Regions from separate parts of the Terrisporobacter hibernicus genome, predicted to be linked through region 3. Evidence: riboswitches for the same ligand, from Rfam matches in the RefSeq annotation. Region 3 holds a riboswitch; each other region holds the start of a gene.
What was found. A riboswitch is a leader RNA that binds a small molecule or an ion and turns the genes downstream of it on or off. The one in region 3 is predicted to bind glycine.
Positions count from the first base shown of each region.

Region 1: linked by a shared signal. The riboswitch ahead of JW646_RS02585 (alanine/glycine:cation symporter family protein) and the one ahead of JW646_RS05560 (glycine/sarcosine/betaine reductase component B subunit) in region 3 are both predicted to bind glycine.
Region 2: linked by a shared signal. The riboswitch ahead of gcvPA (aminomethyl-transferring glycine dehydrogenase subunit GcvPA) and the one ahead of JW646_RS05560 (glycine/sarcosine/betaine reductase component B subunit) in region 3 are both predicted to bind glycine.

Region 1 is NZ_CP081135.1:528,571-531,864, reverse strand. Features, by position in the region: gene JW646_RS02595 (AI-2E family transporter) at 1-203, shown strand, start outside; gene JW646_RS02590 (hypothetical protein) at 233-1,318, shown strand; glycine riboswitch at 1,540-1,628, shown strand; gene JW646_RS02585 (alanine/glycine:cation symporter family protein) at 1,947-3,294, shown strand, end outside.
Region 2 is NZ_CP081135.1:1,276,774-1,280,067, forward strand. Features, by position in the region: gene gcvPA (aminomethyl-transferring glycine dehydrogenase subunit GcvPA) at 1-1,174, opposite strand, end outside; glycine riboswitch at 1,346-1,456, opposite strand; gene JW646_RS06145 (folate family ECF transporter S component) at 1,751-2,269, opposite strand; gene JW646_RS06150 (DUF2628 domain-containing protein) at 2,542-3,219, opposite strand.
Region 3 is NZ_CP081135.1:1,158,157-1,161,450, forward strand. Features, by position in the region: gene grdB (glycine reductase complex selenoprotein B) at 1-800, opposite strand, end outside; gene JW646_RS05560 (glycine/sarcosine/betaine reductase component B subunit) at 813-2,093, opposite strand; glycine riboswitch at 2,368-2,470, opposite strand; gene JW646_RS05565 (ROK family glucokinase) at 2,768-3,294, opposite strand, start outside.

The DNA.
Region 1 (3,294 bases), 630 kb from region 3:
TATTAGGAGATTCAATTGGTATATCAGCATTTTGGATATTGTTTGCCATACTTGTGGCAGGTAAATTCTTAGGGATAGTAGGTATGATAATAGGTGTACCTTTATTTGCCATTGTCTATTCAATTATAAAAGAAGATGTTGAATATAAACTTAAGAATAAAGAATTACCAACAGAGACCAAGGATTATATGGATAGAGTATAGCAATAAAATAATCAGGGGGAGATGTTATTATGAAGAAAAAAGGGGTTTTTATTTTAACGCTGTTGATGATGCTCTTGTTAACAGTTAATGCATTTGCAGATAATGTAGATAGTGCATCTAATTATTTCGCTTTAGATGAAGATATAAATATCTCAAAAGAAGTCTTAGGTGATATTTACTCTGCAGGTAAAAAGATCACTGTAAAAGATAATGTAAATGGTGATGTTATAGCACTTGGTGAGACCATCAACATAACAAGTAATGAGGTAAAGGGCAATATAAGATGTGGAGCACAAACTTTAAGTATTAATAGCAAAAATGTAAAAAATATAACTTCTTTTGGTCAAGATATTAATATAGGGGAAAAAACTACTGCAAAAGCTATTTACGTTGCAGGTGAGAATATTAATTTCAAAGGCAGTTGTGAAGGCTTTTATGCTACAGGTGATACAATAATAATTAATGGTAAAATTAATGGGGATGTTAACGTAAACTGCGATGAGTTAATTATTGCGGATAATGGTAAAATCACAGGGGATATAAAAGTATACTCTCCTAAAGAGCCTATTGTAAACTCCAATGTATCTATGAACGACATACAATACACTAAGATAGAAAATTCTACTAATGAGAGTAAACTAAAAGCTTTTTTAGGTTTTGGAACTATTTTATCGATTTTAGGATCTTTAATATTTGGATTGCTTTTATACTCTATATTTAAAAAATTCTTTATCAAAAGTGATGATTTATTAGTGAAAGAACCACTTCCAGTTGTTTTAGGAGGTATGGCATCATTTATATTAACGCCTATAGTTAGTTTATTGTTATTTCTAACGATAATAGCCTTACCTGTGGGAGTAATTTCACTGATTATGTACTTTATAGTAGTTTATTTATCTCCGGTGATTATGGGAATAGTACTTGGCAGACTAATACTTAAGAATAAAAATCCATATTTGCAGATTTTGCTTGGTGTGTTAGTTGTAAGACTACTAAGTCTTTTACCAATGGTAGGCGGTTTTGTATGGGTAGTAAGTGGAATGATAGCACAAGGTTTAATAGTATATTCATTTGTTCAATCAATAAAATATAAAGAAAAAAGAATAGAAATATAATAATAAAAAATATGGGTTATTTTTAACCCATATTTTTTAATGAAATAATTTTCTATAGGAATTTAAATTAATCTATTTGACAAGTGTTAGAAGATAATATACTATTATTGTTACAAGTTAACAAGTCAATAATCTGATGAAGCTTTACAGAAGAGTTGTTTTAGGACACACCGAAGGAGTCATACTCTCAGGTACTTTTTATAAAAGTGGGACTGTAAAGAATAGGAAACTCTGGAGATACCCGCAAAGGGAGCCGAAGGGGCAAGGCTTAACTGCTCAATCTCTCAGGCAAAAGGACAGAGAATATACGTAAAGCATATTTATGCTTTTCTTTAATATGTATGAAATCCTATACTAAATCATCTTTATGATTTAGTATTTTTTTACTTACTAAGATACTATAATACTTTTTATATATTCTTGTATTATCAATACGTTCATAGGAGAGTAAGAAAGTAAATTTTAAGCAAGGTAGTTGCCTAACATTTCATGCATATTCCAAATTATTATATTTTTAGCAAAGTGCATATTGTAATTGTATGCAGGATGCAATTTATTCTTGTCTTTATTCATAAAGGATTATATGATTTTGTACTTAAATTATTTAATTACAAAAGGAGTGTTTTTTATGGATTTTCTTAACTTATTAAACAAGGTGGACAGTTTTATATGGGGGCCACCATTATTAGTGTTACTAGTAGGTACGGGTATTTACCTTACAGTAAGATTGGGATTAATACAAATTGTCAAATTACCTAAAGCATTAAAATTAATTTTTAAAGCTGAGAATGAAGGTAATGGTGATATTTCAAGTTTTGGAGCTTTATGTACAGCTCTTGCAGCAACAATAGGAACAGGTAATATAGTTGGAGTTGCTACGGCAATCAAAGCTGGTGGACCAGGAGCATTATTTTGGATGTGGCTTGCTGCATTCTTTGGAATGGCAACCAAATATTCAGAAGGTTTACTTGCTATAAAATTTAGAACTAAAGATAAAAATGGCCAGGTATCTGGTGGTCCCATGTATTATATAGTAAATGGTATGGGTGAAAAATGGAGACCATTAGCATTATTTTTTGCTATAAGTGGTATACTAGTAGCCCTTTTAGGTATAGGTACATTTTCACAAGTAAACTCAATCACAGATGCAGTACAAGGGTCTTTTAATATAGACCCTAAAATAACAGGAGTTATATTAGCGATTTGCGTTGCGTTAGTTGTATTTGGAGGGCTGCAAAGTATATCCAAGGTGGCAACTAAAATAGTTCCTTTTATGACAGTAGCATATATATTAATATGTCTTACTATTTTGGGGAAATTTTATACATTAATACCAGAAACATTTACATTAATATTTAAAAGTGCCTTTACTGGTCAAGCGGCTACGGGAGGTTTTATAGGAGCAACTGTATCTATGGCTATTAGAAATGGTATAGCTCGTGGAGTATTTTCAAATGAGTCAGGTCTTGGAAGTGCTCCTATTGCAGCTGCAGCAGCAAAAACTAAGTGGCCAGCAGAACAAGGACTAATATCAATGACTGGTACATTTATAGATAGTATAATAATTTGTACTTTAACAGGAGTATCTTTAATTATTTCAGGTGTTTGGCAAAGTGATTTAAATGGAGCCCTGATGACTCAATCAGCTTTTGCATCAATACTTCCAAATTCAGGACCGATATTTTTAACAATAAGTTTAAGTTTATTTGCATTTACAACTATCCTTGGATGGAGCTATTATGGAGAAAGATGCTTTGAATTTTTATTTGGGGTAAAAAAAATAAATTTGTTTAGAGGTTTATTTGTACTTATGGTGTTGCTTGGAGCATTTTTAAAATTAGAAATGGTTTGGATTATAGCTGATATTGTAAATGGCCTTATGGCACTACCAAATTTAATTGCTTTACTTGCCTTATCGCCAATAATCATATCTGAAACTAAATTGTACCTAGATTATTTAGATGAAAAAAATAAAT
Region 2 (3,294 bases), 120 kb from region 3:
CTTCATCTTCATGAGTTGCTGGTATATATGAATATTGCTTATATTCTTCTTTTACTATTTCTGATTTTTTATATTGTTTTTTATAAAAAGGTTTCTTTACTATTACTGCACTTACAAGTTTTTTTCTTACTCTTACTCCTATTTCACTTCCAATTTTGGCATGATTACTATCTATTATTGCCATTCCTATAAATTTATCTAAAGTTGGTGATTTAAGCCCTGTAGTAACAAATCCTATAACACTACCATCTACTTCTATTTCATAACCACTTCTTATCATTCCTTTTCCTTGCATTTCAAAAGCAACTAATTTTCTTTGTATTTTTTGTGATTTTAAACTAATTAAAGCTTCTTTTCCTATAAAATTTTCTTTATTTAGTTTAACAAATATTCCTAAACCTACTTCTATAGGAGATATTTTTTCACTTAATTCATTACCATAAAGAGGTAAGTTTACTTCCGCTCTTAAAGTATCCCTAGCTCCAAGACCTACTGGTGTTATATTTTCTTTTCCCACTTCCAAAATATCATTCCATATTTTATCTACTACATTTTCGTCACAGTATATTTCAAATCCATCTTCTCCAGTATAACCCGTTCTTGAAACTATACATTTTTCTCCACAAACCTCTACATTATTTTTAAATTTGTAAAACTCTATATCACTTAAATTTATATTTACTAACTTAGATAATATATCTTCAGCTTTTGGACCTTGTATTGCCAATTGAGAAATATTACTAGATATGTTATTTATATTTACGTCAAATTTTTCACTTTGTTTTGTAATCCATTCATAGTCTTTATCTATATTACCAGCATTGATTACTAGTAAATAGTTTTCTTCACTTACCATATAAACTAACATATCATCTACTGTCATTCCATTTTCGTAGCACATTGGTGAGTATATAATTTCTTCTGCTTTCAGGTTTGTAATGTCATTTGTAATTAAATACTGTATAAAATTAAATGCGTCTTTACCCTTAACTTCAACTTCTCCCATATGAGAAACATCAAATAGCCCGGCACTTCTTCTTACATAGTCATGTTCTTTAGTTGCACTTGTATACTCTAATGGCATTTCCCATCCTACAAATTCAAACATTTTTGCATTTAATTTTTCATGTGTAGAAAATAATTTAGTTCTTTTTAGCTCCATACATTCTATCATTCTCCTACTCCCCCATCACATTTTATATATATACGTAAAAAAGAGGATATGCAGACACTATAAATAGTAGCCACATATCCTCTGTTCATTTACCTGAAAGTTTTAGTGAGATAATCTCATTTTCTTCTTCGGTGACTTTCACTCTTAATGAGCAAAGTCTTTCCAGAGTTCCATCAATTTACGATATTCTTGCCTGAAAGTTTCTCTGAAAATTTAATGGCGATTTTCAGATTGCTTCTTCGGCCTTTTTACCTAGGTAAAAATGTCTCTCGTAAATCTCACTTGGATTTATTTAATTCTAAAATTATTGTATGTGAGTTCATAATATTTTTCAACTGTTTTTGTTCATTTTCTTATATGTTTTTTCCGATTTTTTCGACAATTTAAAATTGTGTGATAAATATACAAAAGTGCTTATAAAAGTTATAAGCACTTTTATCGTACATTAAAGTTACTTAGTAAAAATCAATAGACTTTCCCCAACTTTAGCCCTTATAGTTTTAGTATGAATTGCTGAACAACCATTATTTCTTTTCTAAATTCGCAGTGGTTAAATCTGCTACATATAAGTTTTTCTTATATAGCTTGTGAAAATTTAGGTAATTTCACTATGAATTTTTTCCATACAACTCCTATTGTTATAATTTTTAACGGTATCATAATAGCTTCTTTAAGTAAACGTGTTGGCAATAATCCTATAAATCCTTTACCCATTAAAATAGACAGCCAATAAGTATCTAGACCTAAATTTAAAATTATGTCTATAACTAAAACAGCTCCTATTATTCTTGTCCATGTAACTGGCTTATTATGTAAAAATACTCCATATACTACCCCTGCCAATATTGCAGTAAGTGTGAATCCTGGGAAAAATGCTCCTGTTGGAAATAGTACAACTCCTATAATATCAGCGATCCCATTTGCCACACCTGCCCATATTGGCCCATACATAGTAGCAATTATAGCCACTGGTACAAAACCAAATCCTATTCTAACTATAGGTGTTTGTATAGAGCAGAATCTAGTTAATATAATTTGTAATGCAACTAATAAACTAGTCTGAACTAGTCTTTTAACATTAATTTTTTTATTCATAAATTTCCTCCTAAATTGGGCTCGCACATAAATATGTGATTTATGTGTGGAGTTATCAAAAATAATAAATATTATATATATTTCTATTATTATTTATTGATTAGTCTATCTATGAAATTTAAATAACTTAATTAAATTGTAACACAAGGTTTCAATAATGATTAGATTATTAACCTTTTTCGTTCCAAATACAATAAATAATACTATATAAATAAAAAAAGACACATAAATATAATATTTATGTATCTTAATTATTGTTGAATTTTATAATTCTAATAATAGTATGGAGAAGAGAACATAAATAAAAATGTTCCTAATGTACCTATCAATAATAAAAAAACTAGAGTTATTATGGCTAGTATTATTGGTATTGCTATATTAACTCCACCTTTATTTAATATTAATCTTTGTTTTATTTCGTCTCCCATGTTTATGAAAGAGTTTAATTGTTTTTGTATGTGCTTTAAGTAAGCTATATTTCCGTATAACCCTGAAATAACTGCTATTGCTATACTTATAATTAATGAAAAAGATGGCATTAATGATCCAATTAATATATCTGCTATAATAAGTCCAAAACCTATAGTATACATTTTTCTATATAAAAACCACCATGAATTAAAGAAAAATGCGGCCCAGTTCCAACTAGTAGATTTATAGAGTTCTTGGATTTCCTTAAATTTAGGTATATAGTATTCTTCTTTCTTTTGTATAAAGTTAACCATATCTATATTATCAAAATCTGCTTTATAATTTTCATCATAATTACTATCTGTAAAACTTCTATATGTTTCATTATTTTTTATAGTGTCTTTAATATTTTCAGTAGCATTTTTTACATTATCCTCTATTGTTATTAATTTATTTCCACAGTTTGTACAAAACTTAGCATTTTTTGAACTTTTTTTCCCACATTTTGAGCAATATATGAACTTATTTTCCTCAGACATAACTTTCTCTCCTTAAATTTTTTAATAAGTATTTTTATTTTACTATTATTAATATATTCTTACAATAGAGTCTAA
Region 3 (3,294 bases):
CTTAATATTTTAAATCCTTCTAAATCGTATTTACCATATTTTGATGCACTTGAAGATTCTATATGATCTGGATTTCCTTTTGGAACTATACCTCCAGAAGTAACAAGAGCTATCTTAGCTTTAGATAAGTCCTTAATTGCTAAATTTGGAGCTACTCTATCAAAATCAGGCATTGGATACTCAGTTGTAAATTTTTCACCTTTTAATTTTTTGATAAGCATATCTACTGCTCTCTTAGATCCTCTTTCTTTGTCAAAGAAATTTTTTCTTATACCATTTGGCATATATCCCTCTTCAATAGATGCACCTATTTCTTCTCCCTTTGCCAGTTTAAGAGCAAGAGGTGCCATAAATTTAACAGCATCTCTCATACCTACTGCAGAGTTTTTTGTTGGTACCATATAAACTTTATCTTTGAACATATCTGCTCCTGGGTTTTCTACGTACATACCAGTTAATGAAGGTATTCCTAATTCTTCTTTGACAGCAGTAGCTATTGTTCCACAAGCAACACCATATCTACCTGCGTTAAAAGCTGGTCCTGCTATAAATACATCTGGATTATACCCCTTAACCATATCCAAAACTACTTTTTTAGCTTCTTCTAAATTTTCATTAAAATAAGAGTCTCCACATATTACTGTAGCTACTATTTCAGCCTCTCCTTTAAATGCTGCATTAAAAGCAGCCCCTGGCCCTACTATACCATCTCTCACTTCAGGTTTAACATGAGCCATTTCTTCCCCACCTATTTGTGCGAAAAATTGATTTATATATTGAACAACTTTTATCATCTTCAACCCCCCCTCTCACTATCTTGCACTTAATTTATTAAAACCTATTTCATTTGTAGATCCTGTAATAACTTGAAGTTCTGCAACTATTGAGCCATCTGGTTTTAAACTTCCGTCAAATCCACCAGCTATAACATCTGCAACCTCTGGATATCCTATTACTTTATCCATTGGAGATAGTGTAATTAATTCGTTTGCATTTCCTCCTGTTACAACTGCATTTGCTAAAGAATCAGCATCAGCTAATGATTGAGATTTTCCATCTCTACCTGCATATTCGTCTGTTATTATTACTGTTTTTATTCCTTTTTCTTCTATCTTTTTACAGTTCATTATTAAGTCAGTGTCTGGATTTCCAAATCCTTCTTCGTTGATTATTACACCATCAACTCCTAAAAACTCTGCTAATTTGGCACTCCAGTTAGAAGATCTTTCTTTATCAGCAAGATAAACATTCTCGTTTGTTATTATTACACCAACAAAGTTTAACTCTTTACCATGTTTTTCAAATAAATCATGAATAACTGGGTTGTTTACGTGATGATAAGTTGTGTTTTTGTCACATGCAGAAACACAGTTACCACTTACTATTGCTCCGTCCATTACTTCTGTTGGATAAATCAAAGTAGATATTGTTTTCTTAGCATCTACACCATATACATAAGTGTCATGTAATAAACCTTGGGTTTGAAGCATATACACATAAGCTACTCTTGGTAGTTCTGGGTATTTTTTGTATCCTTCAATTATTGAATCTGTTTCATAAACTTCTACTTCATCTGGAGTTATGTCTTTAGCTAACTCTCCTAAGTATATAGCTGCTTTGTATCCTGCAAATCTTAAAGCCGCCTCATGGTTATGTTGTTTTAATCCATCAATTGGCTCACAAACTACTACTAAGTTACAAAGCTTAGAAAATGGAGTATATTTTGCACCTTCGCCGCTCATATCAATAATACCCTCTTGGAATCCAACTATCTTACCTGTTGTAACTACTGCTGAACCTTTAAGTACATTAGTTTTTCCGCTACCTACAGTAGTAACTTTACTAATCATACCTGGGAATATTCCTCCTGGTCCTTCAACCTTTACCCTTGGTTCTATTACATCTTTAACTGGCATTATACGTGTACTATCTCCCGGTCTAGCAATATCTAATTGAATAGATTTAATATTTTCATCTTCCATTAATAAGTCTATTAATTCTTGCTTATTAACATAGATAACACCATTTTCTACTTTTGAAACATCTGAAAAGCATATGTCATTTACCTTTACATATCCTAATTCTAATTTCAAAATAATCACCTCCAAATATTTTAATTTCTAACTAGGTTTAACATGATTATTTAAAAGCCCATTTAAGACTTATAAATCTTTTTTATTTATATCTTTTGAAATAATTTATATGTGACATGCTACAGATGTGTTAAAATAGCAAAATTTTGCAACAAAAAAAGCAGAAAGTAAGATAGCTTTCTGCTCTGTATTTAACCTGAGAGTTTCCTCTAAAAGAGTTGCCCCTTCGGTGCAATATGCTTTATCCTGTTGTATTATTTGCTTTCCAGAGTTAAGTCCTACTACGGTCCTTTTGCCTGAGATCATCTTAAGTGCTCGCTTAGCACTAAATTATTCCTTCGGCTCTTAATTTAATAAGTCTCTCCCGCAGTAATCAACCTTTATAATATGCATTTTTATTGACATATTTGTTTACTAGAAAAATAGGATATAAAAATTTTTTACACTTGTTTTATAAATTATTTTTATATTACTTATATTATATAAATATTTTCTATAATTTTCAATAAGTTTTCTAATTTTTTATAACAATAAAAAAGGAATATCACAGTACAAGTAAAACATTATCTGTGATATTCCTTTTTAGTATGTGGTTAAGCCATTAAACTAAGCTTCAAATATAGTATTTCCTTATTTCACAACTTTCATTACATTAATATTTTTTAGTATCCTAGCTAAATTTCACTTGCTAACTTTGCTCCTCCAAATATGCCTGCATCATTTCCTAATGTTGCTAATTTAAACTCTGTATCAGCAGTTGCATGGAAAGCATTCTGTGAGTAATGTTTTTTTATATTCTCCAATAACATATCTCCCGCTTTTGAAACTCCACCACCTATAACAAAGACCTCTGGGTTACAAATACAAGATATATTCGATAAAGCGCGACCTAATATGGAGCTAAACTTCTCTACAACTCTCACAGACAATTCATCATTTTCTTTGGCAAAATCAAATACATCTTTAGCTGTAATATTTTCAATATTTCTTAATTTAGATTCACAACTTTCTTTTTCTAAAATTTCTCTTCCTAATCTTGCTATTCCAGTTGCTGAAGCATATTGTTCTAAACAACCTTTTCTACCACAATTGCAACTTATTTTTTCATGAGGATTAACATTCATATGACCAATCTCTCCACCAGAACCAGTGTATCCAGCTATTACATTATTATTTATAATAACTCCTCCACCTACTCCAG